DNA from 2 places in the Kitasatospora sp. NPDC058170 genome. Region 1 is predicted to be linked to the other one. Evidence: riboswitches for the same ligand, from Rfam matches in the RefSeq annotation. Region 1 holds a riboswitch; the other holds the start of a gene.
The links. Region 1 has a riboswitch for S-adenosylmethionine ahead of ACFVVX_RS02115 (aminotransferase class V-fold PLP-dependent enzyme). Riboswitches for the same ligand answer to the same signal wherever they lie in the genome.

Region 2: linked by a shared signal. The riboswitch ahead of thrC (threonine synthase) and the one ahead of ACFVVX_RS02115 (aminotransferase class V-fold PLP-dependent enzyme) in region 1 are both predicted to bind S-adenosylmethionine.

What each region holds. Positions count from the first base shown of each region.
Region 1 covers NZ_JBHVUV010000001.1:458,632-464,307, forward strand. Annotated here, with positions in the region: gene ACFVVX_RS02095 (c-type cytochrome) at 1-660, opposite strand, end outside; gene ACFVVX_RS02100 (heme-copper oxidase subunit III) at 848-1,468, opposite strand; gene ACFVVX_RS02105 (hypothetical protein) at 1,862-2,287, shown strand; gene trpD (anthranilate phosphoribosyltransferase) at 2,407-3,483, shown strand; SAM riboswitch class IV at 3,590-3,707, shown strand; gene ACFVVX_RS02115 (aminotransferase class V-fold PLP-dependent enzyme) at 3,757-5,121, shown strand; gene ACFVVX_RS02120 (Lrp/AsnC ligand binding domain-containing protein) at 5,177-5,458, opposite strand; gene ACFVVX_RS02125 (rhomboid family intramembrane serine protease) at 5,500-5,676, opposite strand, start outside.
Region 2 covers NZ_JBHVUV010000004.1:253,585-259,260, reverse strand. Annotated here, with positions in the region: gene ACFVVX_RS07315 (trehalose-6-phosphate synthase) at 1-908, opposite strand, end outside; gene ACFVVX_RS07310 (glucosyl-3-phosphoglycerate synthase) at 947-1,939, opposite strand; SAM riboswitch class I at 2,114-2,247, shown strand; gene thrC (threonine synthase) at 2,265-3,551, shown strand; gene ACFVVX_RS07300 (MoaD/ThiS family protein) at 3,578-3,856, shown strand; gene ACFVVX_RS07295 (cold-shock protein) at 4,427-4,630, shown strand; gene groL (chaperonin GroEL) at 4,964-5,676, shown strand, end outside.

The DNA.
Region 1 (5,676 bases):
GGTGTGGCGGACGAAGGCCACGATCTGCTTCTTCTGCTCCTCGGGCATGGTGGTGTCCGGGAACGACGGCATGTTCTGCGGGCCGGTCTGCATGGCCTCGTAGATGTGCTTCGCGTCCACGCCCTCCAGCGACGGGGCGTACTTGCCCTGGGTCAGGGCACCGCCCTGGCCGGCGAAGTTGTGGCACTGGGCGCAGTTGGTGCGGAACAGCTCGCCACCCTTGGAGATGTCCTCGGGGTTGGTCGAGGTGTACTGCTCCTTGTTCGGCGTCACCGGGCCGGGGCCGAGGGAGGCCACGAAGGCGGCCATCTGGTCGATCGCGGCCTGCGAGTAGATGTTCTTCTTGGCCGGCACCTGGGCGCCGGGCTGCTGGGCCGGCATGCGGCCCGTCGCGACCTGGAAGTCGACCGCGGCAGAGCCGACGCCGACCAGGCTCGGACCGTCGCTGCTGCCCTGGCCGTTCAGGCCGTGGCAGGAGGAGCAGCCCACGGCGAAGAGCTTCTTGCCCTCATCGATCGCGAGCGACTGCGCGGCGACGTCGGCCTGCGCCTTGTCGGCGGGCGCGAACGCGGCGTACAGCCCCCCGGTTGCCGCCAGGGCGAGAAGTAGGACGACCAGCGCCGCCAATGGGTGGCGCCGTCGTGCGGAGAGCTTTTTCACGGAATAACCCCGGTGTCAGGATCTGGTCGACTGGTGGGTGCACCCGGCGGCCGGTCTGGCCGGCACGAGGCTGCCTGTTCTAGGGCTGCGCGCGCGGTCGGTCGGTGGGAGCGTCGCCACCGGCAAATCGGGCCGTCGCCGGTGAGGGCGGGACCCGGGGCCGGTGGCCAGCGACCTGATCAGCTGGTTACTTGATCAGGTAGATGGTCGCGAAGAGGCCGATCCACACGACGTCGACGAAGTGCCAGTAGTACGACACCACGATCGCGGCGGTGGCCTGCTCGTGCGTGAAGCGCTTGGCTGCGTACGTCCGTCCCAGGACCAGCAGGAAGGCGATCAGACCACCCGTCACGTGCAGACCGTGGAAGCCGGTGGTCAGGTAGAACACCGTGCCGTACGGGTCGGAGGACAGCGAGAGGCCGTCCTTCTTGACCAGCTCGGTGTACTCGAAGACCTGGCCGCCGATGAAGATCGCGCCCATCACGAAAGTGATGACGAACCACGAACGGAGCTTCTTCACGTCCCCGCGCTCGGCGGCGAACACGCCGAGCTGGCAGGTCAGTGAGGAGAGCACCAGGATCGTGGTGTTGACCGAGGAGAAGGGCACGTTGAGGGCGTGCGCCTTCTCGCTCCAGAACTCGGCTCCCTTGACGGAGCGGAGCGTGAAGTACATCGCGAAGAGGGCCGCGAAGAACATCAACTCGGAACTGAGCCAGACGATCGTTCCGACGCTGACCATGTTCGGCCGGTTGACCGATCCGTGCGCGTGCCCGGTTTCTACTGCTGTTGCTGTCGCCACGACGGACATTATGTCGGTCCCTTATTCCGTCTTCACGCCGGGGGGTGTCCCTCGGAGTGTCCGGTGCGTGCGGTATGCCCCCCTGGAGGCCGACGGGGCGTCCGGATAGTGGCTGAGCAGCGGCGTGTCCCTTTTCTGACGGTTCCTCGGAGGGCCCTACGACCCCGATGCCCTGCGTGTCGCTGCACCCCTCCAGGGCCCGCCGGGGCTATGGGAGGGGCCGGATATCGGCCGTACGGGTGGAGTGCGCGGGTCGGGGTGACGGGGCGTCCTCCGCTCGGGTGAGTCGTGGGCGCGGCGGCTTGAGAAGGATCGCGCGGGACGGCCTCGGCGGCGGGGGAACGGGAGTAGCATCCGGATCAGGCGAACGTGGTCCGGATCACACTTGAGGGAGCAGGGTCCATGGCGTACACGACCGACGAGACGCTCACCGTCCTCGTCTACAGCGATGACCGCAACACCCGTGAGCAGGTGCTGACGGCGCTCGGCCGGCGGCCCGCGTCGGATCTTCCGGAGCTGTCCTACCTGGAGTGCGCGACCACCCCCGCGGTGCTGCGCGCGCTGGAGAAGGGCGGAGTGGACCTCTGCGTCCTGGACGGCGAGGCCGTCCCGGCCGGCGGGCTCGGGCTCGGGCGGCAGCTGAAGGACGAGATCTACGGCTGCCCGCCGGTGCTGGTGCTGATCGGACGGCCGCAGGACTCCTGGCTCGCCGCCTGGAGCCGGGCGGACGCGGCGATCTCCCACCCGGTGGACCCGATGGCGCTGGCCGAGGCCGCGGCGACCCTGCTCCGGGCCCGGTTGGAGAAGCGCGCCCCGGCCGCTCGCTGAGCGCTGTCTCATTAGTAGAGAAGAAGGGCCAGGGCGGGCCGGGGGCACCCCGCCGCTCGATAGGCTGACTCCAGTCCCGGGGACACCCCCCGGGGAACCGAGAAGAGCTGGAGTCGGCCATGGTGAACGTGAACCCTGCGAACGGCGGCAACGACCCCGTGCAGGTGGTCCGCACCTGGCCGGACATCCTGTCGGCGCTGCTGCGCGGTGAGGACCTGAACCGGGCCGACACGGCCTGGGCGATGGACCGGATCATGAGCGGCGAGGCCTCCCCGGTCCAGATGGCGGGCTTCATGGTGGCGCTGCGGGCCAAGGGCGAGACGGTCGACGAGATCGTCGGCCTGGTGGACTCGATGTACGCGCACGCCGAGCCGCTGTCCATCCCCGGCCCGGCGGTGGACATCGTCGGCACCGGCGGCGACCGGGCGAAGACGGTCAACATCTCCACCATGGCCGCGATCGTCGCGGCGGCGGCCGGCGCCAAGGTGGTCAAGCACGGCAACCGGGCGGCCTCCTCGGCGAGCGGCTCCTCGGACGTGCTGGAGAAGCTGGGCATCAACCTGGACCTCTCCGCCCGGCGGGTCGCCGAGGTCGCCGAGGAGGTCGGGCTGACCTTCTGCTTCGCGGCGAAGTTCCACCCGGCGATGCGGCACACCGCCCCGGCCCGCAGCGGCCTCGGGGTGCCCACCGCGTTCAACACCCTCGGCCCGCTGACCAACCCGGCCAAGGTGACCGCGCACGCGATCGGCTGCTTCGACACGAGGCTGGCCGGGCTGATCGCCGGGGTGCTGGCCCGGCGCGGCGCCAGCGCACTGGTGTTCCGGGGTGACGACGGCCTCGACGAGTTGACCATCACCACCACCTCGCGGGTCTGGATCGTCCGCGACGGCGCCGTCACCGAGACCGTCTTCGACCCGCGGGACGTCGGCATCGAGCTGGTCGGCATCGAGGCGCTGCGCGGCGCGGACGCCGGGTACAACGCGGAGGTGGCGCGCCGGCTGCTGGCCGGGGAGCGCGGGCCCGTCCGGGACGCCGTCCTGCTGAACGCCGCGGCGGCGCTGGTGGCGCTGGACCTGACCGACGCGCCGCTCGCCGAGCAGCTGGCGGTCGGCCTGGAGCGGACCGCCGCGGCCGTGGACTCGGGCGCCGCGCAGGATGTGCTGAAGCGCTGGTCGGAGGCCACCAGCCGGGTGTGACACAGCAGTTGGGGCCCGTGCCGAACGGTCGGCACGGGCCCTTCGGCTTGTCCGAATGGCGGACCCCTGTTTGACCGTCGGGTGGACGCGACCTAGAGTCGTGCCAGGTCATGAGTGACAGCGACAAGCCCCAGCTTGCTGTCCGGCAACCCTCCTTCCGTGGCGGGGTGCCCTGGGTGAGGACCGGGTCACGTGGCAATCCGTCCGCGTGGCAAGCGCGGACACCCGGCCTACGCACTCCCGGGGTCCTAGACCCCGAAGGAGTGCATCCTCATGTCCGTCGCCACCGAAATCTGCGCCCCGCTCGCCGTCCTCGGCCAGGATGTCGAGGTCCCGCTGGCCAGCGGTGAGAAGGTCACCTACGCGGCCCTGGACTACGCCGCCAGCTCCCCGGCACTGCAGCGGGTCTGGGACGACGTCGCCGCCTACGCCCCCTACTACGGCAGCGTGCACCGCGGCGCCGGGTACCTCTCGCAGCTCTCCACCGACCTGTTCGAGCAGAGCCGCCGCACCGTCACCGAGTTCCTGGACCTGCGCGAGGGCGACCAGGTGGTCTTCACCCGGGCCACCACCGACTCGCTGAACCTGCTGGCGGGCGCCGTCCCGGCCGGCACCCGGGTGTTCGCCTTCGAGACCGAGCACCACGCCTCGCTGCTGCCGTGGCGGCACGCCGGTCTGGAGGTCGTCTACCTGCGCGCCCCCCGCTCGCACGCCGAGGCGGTCGCCGCGTTCGACGCCGCGCTGGCCGAGGCGCCCGAGGGCCCCAAGCTGCTCTGCGTCACCGGCGCCTCGAACGTCACCGGGGAGCTGTGGCCGGTCGCCGAGCTGACCCGGGTCGCGCACCGGCACGGCGCCCGGGTGGTGCTGGACGCCGCGCAGCTGGCCCCGCACCACCGGGTCTCGGTGCGCGAGCTCGGCGTGGACTGGATCGCCTTCTCCGGCCACAAGCTGTACGCGCCGTTCGGTGCCGGGGTGCTGGCCGGCCGCGCCGACTGGCTGGACGCGGCCGAGCCGTACCTGGCCGGCGGCGGCGCCACCCGCACGGTGGCCCGGGAGGTGGACGGCTCGGTGGCCGTGCAGTGGCACACCGGCCCGGCCCGGCACGAGGCCGGCTCGCCGAACGTGATCGGCGTCTACTCCATCGCCTCCGCCTGCCGGGCGCTCACCGAGGCCGGCTTCGACGCGCTGGAGGCCCGCGAGCAGCAGCTGATCGACCGGCTCAAGGCGGGCCTGGCGGACGTCCCGCAGGTCAAGGTGCTGAACCTGTTCGGCGCGGACTCGGCCCGGGTGGGCGTGCTCTCCTTCGTCGTCCAGGGCTGGAACAGCTCGCACTTCTCGGCGGCGCTCTCCGCCGAGTACGGCATCGGGGTGCGCGACGGCCTGTTCTGCGCGCACCCGCTGGTGCGGACCCTGCTCGGGGACGAGGACGTGGCGCCGTCCGAGTGCGGGGCGCCCGAGCCGTCGCTGCCGGGCGAGCGCAGCCTGAACGCGATCCGGGTCAGCTTCGGCGCCGGGACCCCGGACGAGCACATCGACCGCTTCCTGACCGCCGTCCGCGAGCTGGTCACGGACGGCGCGGCCTGGACCTACCGCAACGAGGGCGGCCGCTGCGTCGCCGACAGCCGTCGGGACGGCTAGAGCGGGATCCCGGGTCGGACGCGGACGCCCGGGCCGGGGCGCGGGTGGCGCGGAGCTACTCGTCCAGGCCCAGGGCGAAGGCGGCCTCCAGGTCGTGCTGGGAGTAGGTGCGGAAGGCGATCTGGGTCTCGGTCTGGGCCACCCCCGGGACCTTGTTCAGCCGGCCGGGGATCACCTCGGCCAGGTCGTCGTGCCGCCGTACCCGCACCATCGCCACCAGGTCGTAGCCGCCGGTCACCGAGTAGACCTCGCTGACGCCCTCGATGGCCGCGATCGCCTCGGCGATCTCCGGGATGCGGTCGACGCTGGTCTTGATCAGGACGATGGCGGTGATCACTGTTCGGGCTCCTTTGTGGGGTGCCGCCAGCGTATCGGGCGTCAGTCGGACCGTCGCGGGGGGCGGGTGACCAGCGTGCACGCGTACAGGAAGCCGGCGGAGAAGCCGATGACGTGGACGAGGTAGGCGACGCCGGGGCCGGCCGCATGGACCGACCACCACTGGAGGGCGAACCAGAGCCCGAGCACCAGCCAGGCCGGGAAGCGCAGCGGGAGGAA
Region 2 (5,676 bases), on a different contig from region 1:
GTGCGGCGCCCGCCGACGGCCTCGCGCAGGGTGGCCAGGCGTTCGTCGACGTCCGGGCGGTGGGACCGCTCGCGCAGGAAGTCGGCGTCGGCGCCGAGCGCGTGCACGCCGAGCCGGGTGGTGCGGCCGGTGGCGGCGCCCCCGGCCGGGGGGAGGGTGACGGTGAGGGCGTCCCGGTCGACGGTGGCGCCGAGCTGGTCCGCGCAGCACTCGGCGAAGGCCAGCGCCCAGCGGCGGGTGAGGAAGCCGGCCCGGTCGGCGCCGAGGATGCCGGTCAGGACGGCCTCGGCGACGTCGTCGGGCAGCAGCCGGAAGTACTCGGGCGGGGCCCACGGGGTGTGCGAGAAGTGGCCGATCCGCAGGTCGGGGCGGAGCGTGCGGAGCAGTCCGGGGACGAGCGAGAGGTGGTAGTCCTGGACGAGGACGGCCGCGCCCGGGGCGGCCTCGGCGGCCAGCGCCTCGGCGAAGGCGGTGTTGTACGCCCGGTAGGCCTGCCACTCGGTGCGGAAGCCGGCGTCGAAGGCGGGGGCGGTGGGGGTGGCGTAGAGCAGGTGGTGGACGAACCAGAGGGTGGAGTTGGCGACGCCGTTGTAGGCGCGGGCGAAGGTCTCCGGGTCGATGTCCAGCATCCGGACGGCCTGGCCGCCGACGTCGTGGCCGGCGAGGTCGAGGCGTCCGTCGGGGGCCTGCCGGGCCGCCCGGCGGTCCGCCTCGCCCAGTGCGGCGCAGACCCAGACGGCGCTGGGGTCGTCGATGGCGGAGAGCCCGGAGACCAGGCCGCCGCCGCCCCGGCGGAGGGTCAGTGTGCCGTCGTCCGCGGCGCTGAACGACACCGGCCCCCGGTTGGACGCCACCAGGACGGGGGCGGTGCCGGTCGGACTCGAACGTTCGGTCGTGAGATCGCCCATGGTTGGTACGTTGCCGTGGCTCCGGGCCCGCAAACCCCTCAGCGGGGGAGGTGGCGGTTCACGTACTCGGGGACGGTGTGCATCGGGGGGCGCTCGACGGCGGTGACCGGGTGCGTGTGGGCGGTGAACGCGCGGGTGTCCGGGTCGCGGGTGAACTGGGTGAGCCACGGGTGCAGCAGGTCGGCGGAGGCCTTGAGCCGGTGGGCGCGGTCGAGCCGTTCGAGGGCGGTGCGGTAGATGGTGGCGGCCATCCGGCCGAGCGCCTGGCCGTCCTGGTGGCGGTGGTGTCGCACGCCGACGTCCACCTGGGCGAGGGCGTCGAGGCCGGCCGTCTCCAGGGCGTCGACCAGCAGGCCCAGCTCGACGCCGTAGCCGGTGGGGAAGGGCAGCCGTTCGAGCAGCGAACGGCGGGCCGCGTACTCGCCGCCGAGCGGCTGGACGAAGCCGGCGAGTTCCGGCCAGTGCAGGTTGAGCAGCGGGCGGGCGACGAGCTCGGTGACCCGGCCGCCGCCGGCCGGCACGATCGCGCCGTCGGTCTCCAGCGGGCGGTCGTACATGGCCTTGACCAGCTGGATCCCGGGTTCGGTGAGCAGCGGGCCGACGATGCCGGAGACGAAGGCGGGGTCGAACTCGCGCAGGTCGGCGTCCACGAAGCAGACGATCTCGCCGCTGGTGGCCAGCAGCGAGCGCCAGAGCACCTCGCCCTTGCCGGGGGCGGCGGGCAGCCTCGGCAGGATGTCGTCGCGGTGGACCACCCGGGCCCCGGCCGCGGCGGCCGCGGCGGCGGTGTCGTCCGCGGAGCCGGAGTCGACGACCACGAGCTCGTCGACCAGGGGCAGGCGCTCCATCAGCTCGCGGCGGATGGTCCGGACGATGTCGCCGACGGTGGCCTCCTCGTCCAGGGCCGGCAGCACCACGCTGACGGTGCCGGCCCGGCCCGCCGCCCGCTTGGCGTCCAGCAGGGTGCGCACCGGGCGGTCGGCCGCGCTCCACGAACGGCGGCGCAGCCAGGACGCGGCCTCCGGTAGCAGCGCGGGGATCGGTTCGGCGGGCACGGGCGCACTCCTCGGCTGAGCGGGTGGGACGGGTCATCTCGCGTGGCGGACGGTCCCGTTCAGGCTTGACGCCTTCGGATACAGTCTTCGTACAGCGGTCGGACCTTCGCACGCCGGGGTCACCGCTGAGCAAGACCAACAACTTCACAGAGCTCATCCAGAGGGACTGAGGGAACGGCCCGTTGACGTCCCGGCAACCTTCTCGCGCGGCTGTTCGACAGGCCCCGGCGGGACAGGTGCCAATTCCGGCCTGTGGCGCGCCCGCGTCACGGGGAAGATGAGGAGAGAGGCCTCCGCCATCATGGCTATCGACACCGTTGCACCCGCTCCCGCGTCCGTTGACCTCGGCCCCGCCGCCGCCCTGTCCTGTCGGGAGTGTGGCACCCGGTTCCCGCTCGGTCCGAGCTTCGCCTGTGTGGAGTGTTTCGGGCCGCTGGAGATCGCCTACGACTTCGGCAGCGAGGGCGCCGAGGAGCTGCGCAAGCGGATCGAGGCCGGACCGGCGTCGATCTGGCGCTACGCCCCGCTGCTGCCGGTGCCGGCCGACGTGGCCGGGAAGCCGAACCTCAACCCGGGGTGGACCCCGCTGGTGAAGGCGGACAACCTGGGCCGCGAGCTCGGTTTCACCGCCCAGCTGCACATCAAGGACGACTCGGGCAACCCGACGCACTCGTTCAAGGACCGCGTGGTGGCCTGTGCCATCGAGGCCGCGCGGGCGTTCGGCTTCACCACCCTGTCCTGCTCGTCGACCGGCAACCTGGCCGGTGCGGTGGGCGCGGCGGCGGCCCGGGCCGGGTTCAAGTCCTGCGTGTTCATCCCGCACGACCTGGAGCAGGGCAAGGTCGTGATGGCCGGTGTCTACGGCGGCGAGCTGGTCGGCATCGAGGGCAACTACGACGACGTGAACCGCTTCTGCTCGGAGCTGATCGGGGACCCGGCCGGCGAGGGCTGGGGCTTCGTCAACGTCAACCTGCGCCCGTACTACGGCGAGGGCTCCAAGACGCTGGCGTACGAGATCTGCGAGCAGCTCGGCTGGCGGCTGCCGGAGCAGATCGTCATCCCGATCGCCTCGGGGTCGCAGCTGACGAAGATCGACAAGGGCCTGCAGGAGCTGATCAGGCTCGGCCTGGTCGAGGACCGGCCGTACCGGATCTTCGGCGCCCAGGCGGCGGGCTGCTCCCCGGTGTCGGCGGCCTTCAAGGCCGGCCACGACGTGATCCGCCCGGTCAAGCCGGACACCATCGCCAAGTCGCTGGCGATCGGCAACCCGGCCGACGGCCCCTACGTGCTGGACATCGCCCGCCGCACCGGCGGCGCCGTCGAGGACGTCACCGACGCCGAGGTGGTGGCCGCGATCAAGCTGCTGGCCCGCACCGAGGGCGTCTTCGCCGAGACCGCGGGCGGGGTGACCGTCGGCGTGCTGAAGAAGCTGGTCGAGACCGGACAGCTGGACCCGGCCAAGGAGACCGTCGCGATCAACACCGGCGACGGCCTGAAGACCCTGGACGCCGTCTCCGACGCCGGCATGACCGCCGTGATCCGCCCGACGCTGGCGTCGTTCCGCGACGCCGGCCTCGCGTCCGCCTGACCCACCCGCAGCAAGGAGAAGCCCCCATGAGCGCCACCGTCCGCATCCCGACCATCCTGCGCACCTACACCGGCGGCGTCGCCGAGGTGACCGCCGAGGGCGCCACCCTGGGTGAGGTCATCGCCGACCTGGAGAAGAACCACGCGGGCATCGCCGCCCGCATCCTGGACGACGCCGGCAAGCTGCGCCGTTTCGTCAACGTCTACGTCAACGACGACGACGTGCGCTTCGCGGAGGGCCTGGCCACCGAGATCAAGGACGGCGCCGGCATCTCGATCATCCCCGCGGTGGCCGGCGGCTGCTGAGCCGCTCCTTCTTCGACCAGCCGTTCGCGCGTACGGAATTCCGCTTCCCGTACGCGCGGGCGGCTGGTCGCATTCCGGCCGGAATATTTCCCGGTCAAGTCGGAGTAGAGTGTGGCTCAGCCGGGAACAGGGCTCCCCCTCCCCCTTTCACCGGCAGTCGAATCCGTCCGCGCCCGTACCGCCGGTGTCTGTCCGGCCGCTGAGACCGGCGCCGGGGCCGCGACGTCGAAACATGTCAGGCAGATGTCAGAATTCTTCAGGGGATTTGGGCAATTCGTCCGCTATGTCCGGCGTGGAATGCGGAATTTCTCCCGCTTTCGCCCGTCCTGTCCCCTGACACCCCTAGGGAATTCCCAGCGGTGGGCTCTGTTGCAGAGGGCTTCGGTCCGGATACATTCAGCCGCGGTCGACGCAATCGCCCGTTCATCGGATGCCTCCGATGGGCTCGGCGGGGGATTGCGGCGTGCACGGCTGTGCCCAGGGGGGGTTCCCCGGGCCGGCCTCAACCAGACCCGGGCCCGCAGACCTGCGGGCGCGTGAAGGGCCAGCACAGCACTAGGGGAGTTCGGAATGGCTCAGGGCACCGTCAAGTGGTTCAACGCGGAGAAGGGCTACGGCTTCATCGCGGTCGACGGTGGTGCGGACGTCTTCGTCCACTACAGCGCGATCCAGATGGACGGCTACCGCACCCTTGAGGAGGGCCAGCGGGTCGAGTTCGAGATCTCTCAGGGGCAGAAGGGCCCGCAGGCGGACATGGTCCGCGCGGCGGTCTGACCTTTCCGGTCCCAGGAGTTCGGCTCGGCCCATCGGCTGGTGCACCTCTTGCTTCGCTGCGGGCCCGTACGACACGTCGTACGGGCCCGCAGTCATGTCCGGATCCGGTGGCCCGGGGTGGCCGGTGCGGCTCGCGGGTTGGCGATTGGGCTTGCACTCGCCTACCCGGAGTGCTAATCATTGGCGTTAGCACTCACAGCGTGAGAGTGACAGCGGACCGGGTCGGTGAGGCCCCCGGGAGCGGTAGGGGAAAGGACCCCCGCACACCAGGGCCGTCCGTCGCGGGCACCCCTTGGTCCGAGCAGTCGACCGTGTCCCGGAGGACCACTTCTGATGGCCAAGATCATCGCCTTTGATGAGGAAGCTCGCCGCGGCCTTGAGCGTGGCATGAACCAGCTCGCCGACGCAGTGAAGGTCACGCTCGGCCCCAAGGGTCGCAACGTCGTGCTGGAGAAGAAGTGGGGCGCTCCCACGATCACCAACGACGGTGTCTCCATCGCCAAGGAGATCGAGCTCGAGGACCCGTACGAGAAGATCGGTGCCGAGCTCGTCAAGGAGGTCGCCAAGAAGACCGACGACGTCGCGGGTGACGGCACCACCACCGCCACCGTGCTGGCCCAGGCGCTCGTTCGCGAGGGTCTGCGCAACGTCGCGGCCGGCGCCAACCCGATGGCCCTGAAGCGCGGTATCGAGAAGGCCGTCGCGGCCGTCTCGGACCAGCTGCTCGCGCAGGCCCAGGAGGTGACGACGAAGGAGCAGATCGCCTCCACCGCGTCCATCTCCGCCGCCGACACCCAGATCGGCGAGCTCATCGCCGAGGCGATGGACAAGGTCGGCAAGGAAGGCGTCATCACCGTCGAGGAGAGCAACACCTTCGGTCTGGAGCTTGAGCTCACCGAGGGCATGCGCTTCGACAAGGGCTACATCTCGGCCTACTTCGCCACCGACCTGGAGCGGATGGAGGCGTCCTTCGAGGACCCGTACATCCTGATCGCCAACTCCAAGATCGGCTCGGTCAAGGACCTGCTCCCGCTGCTGGAGAAGGT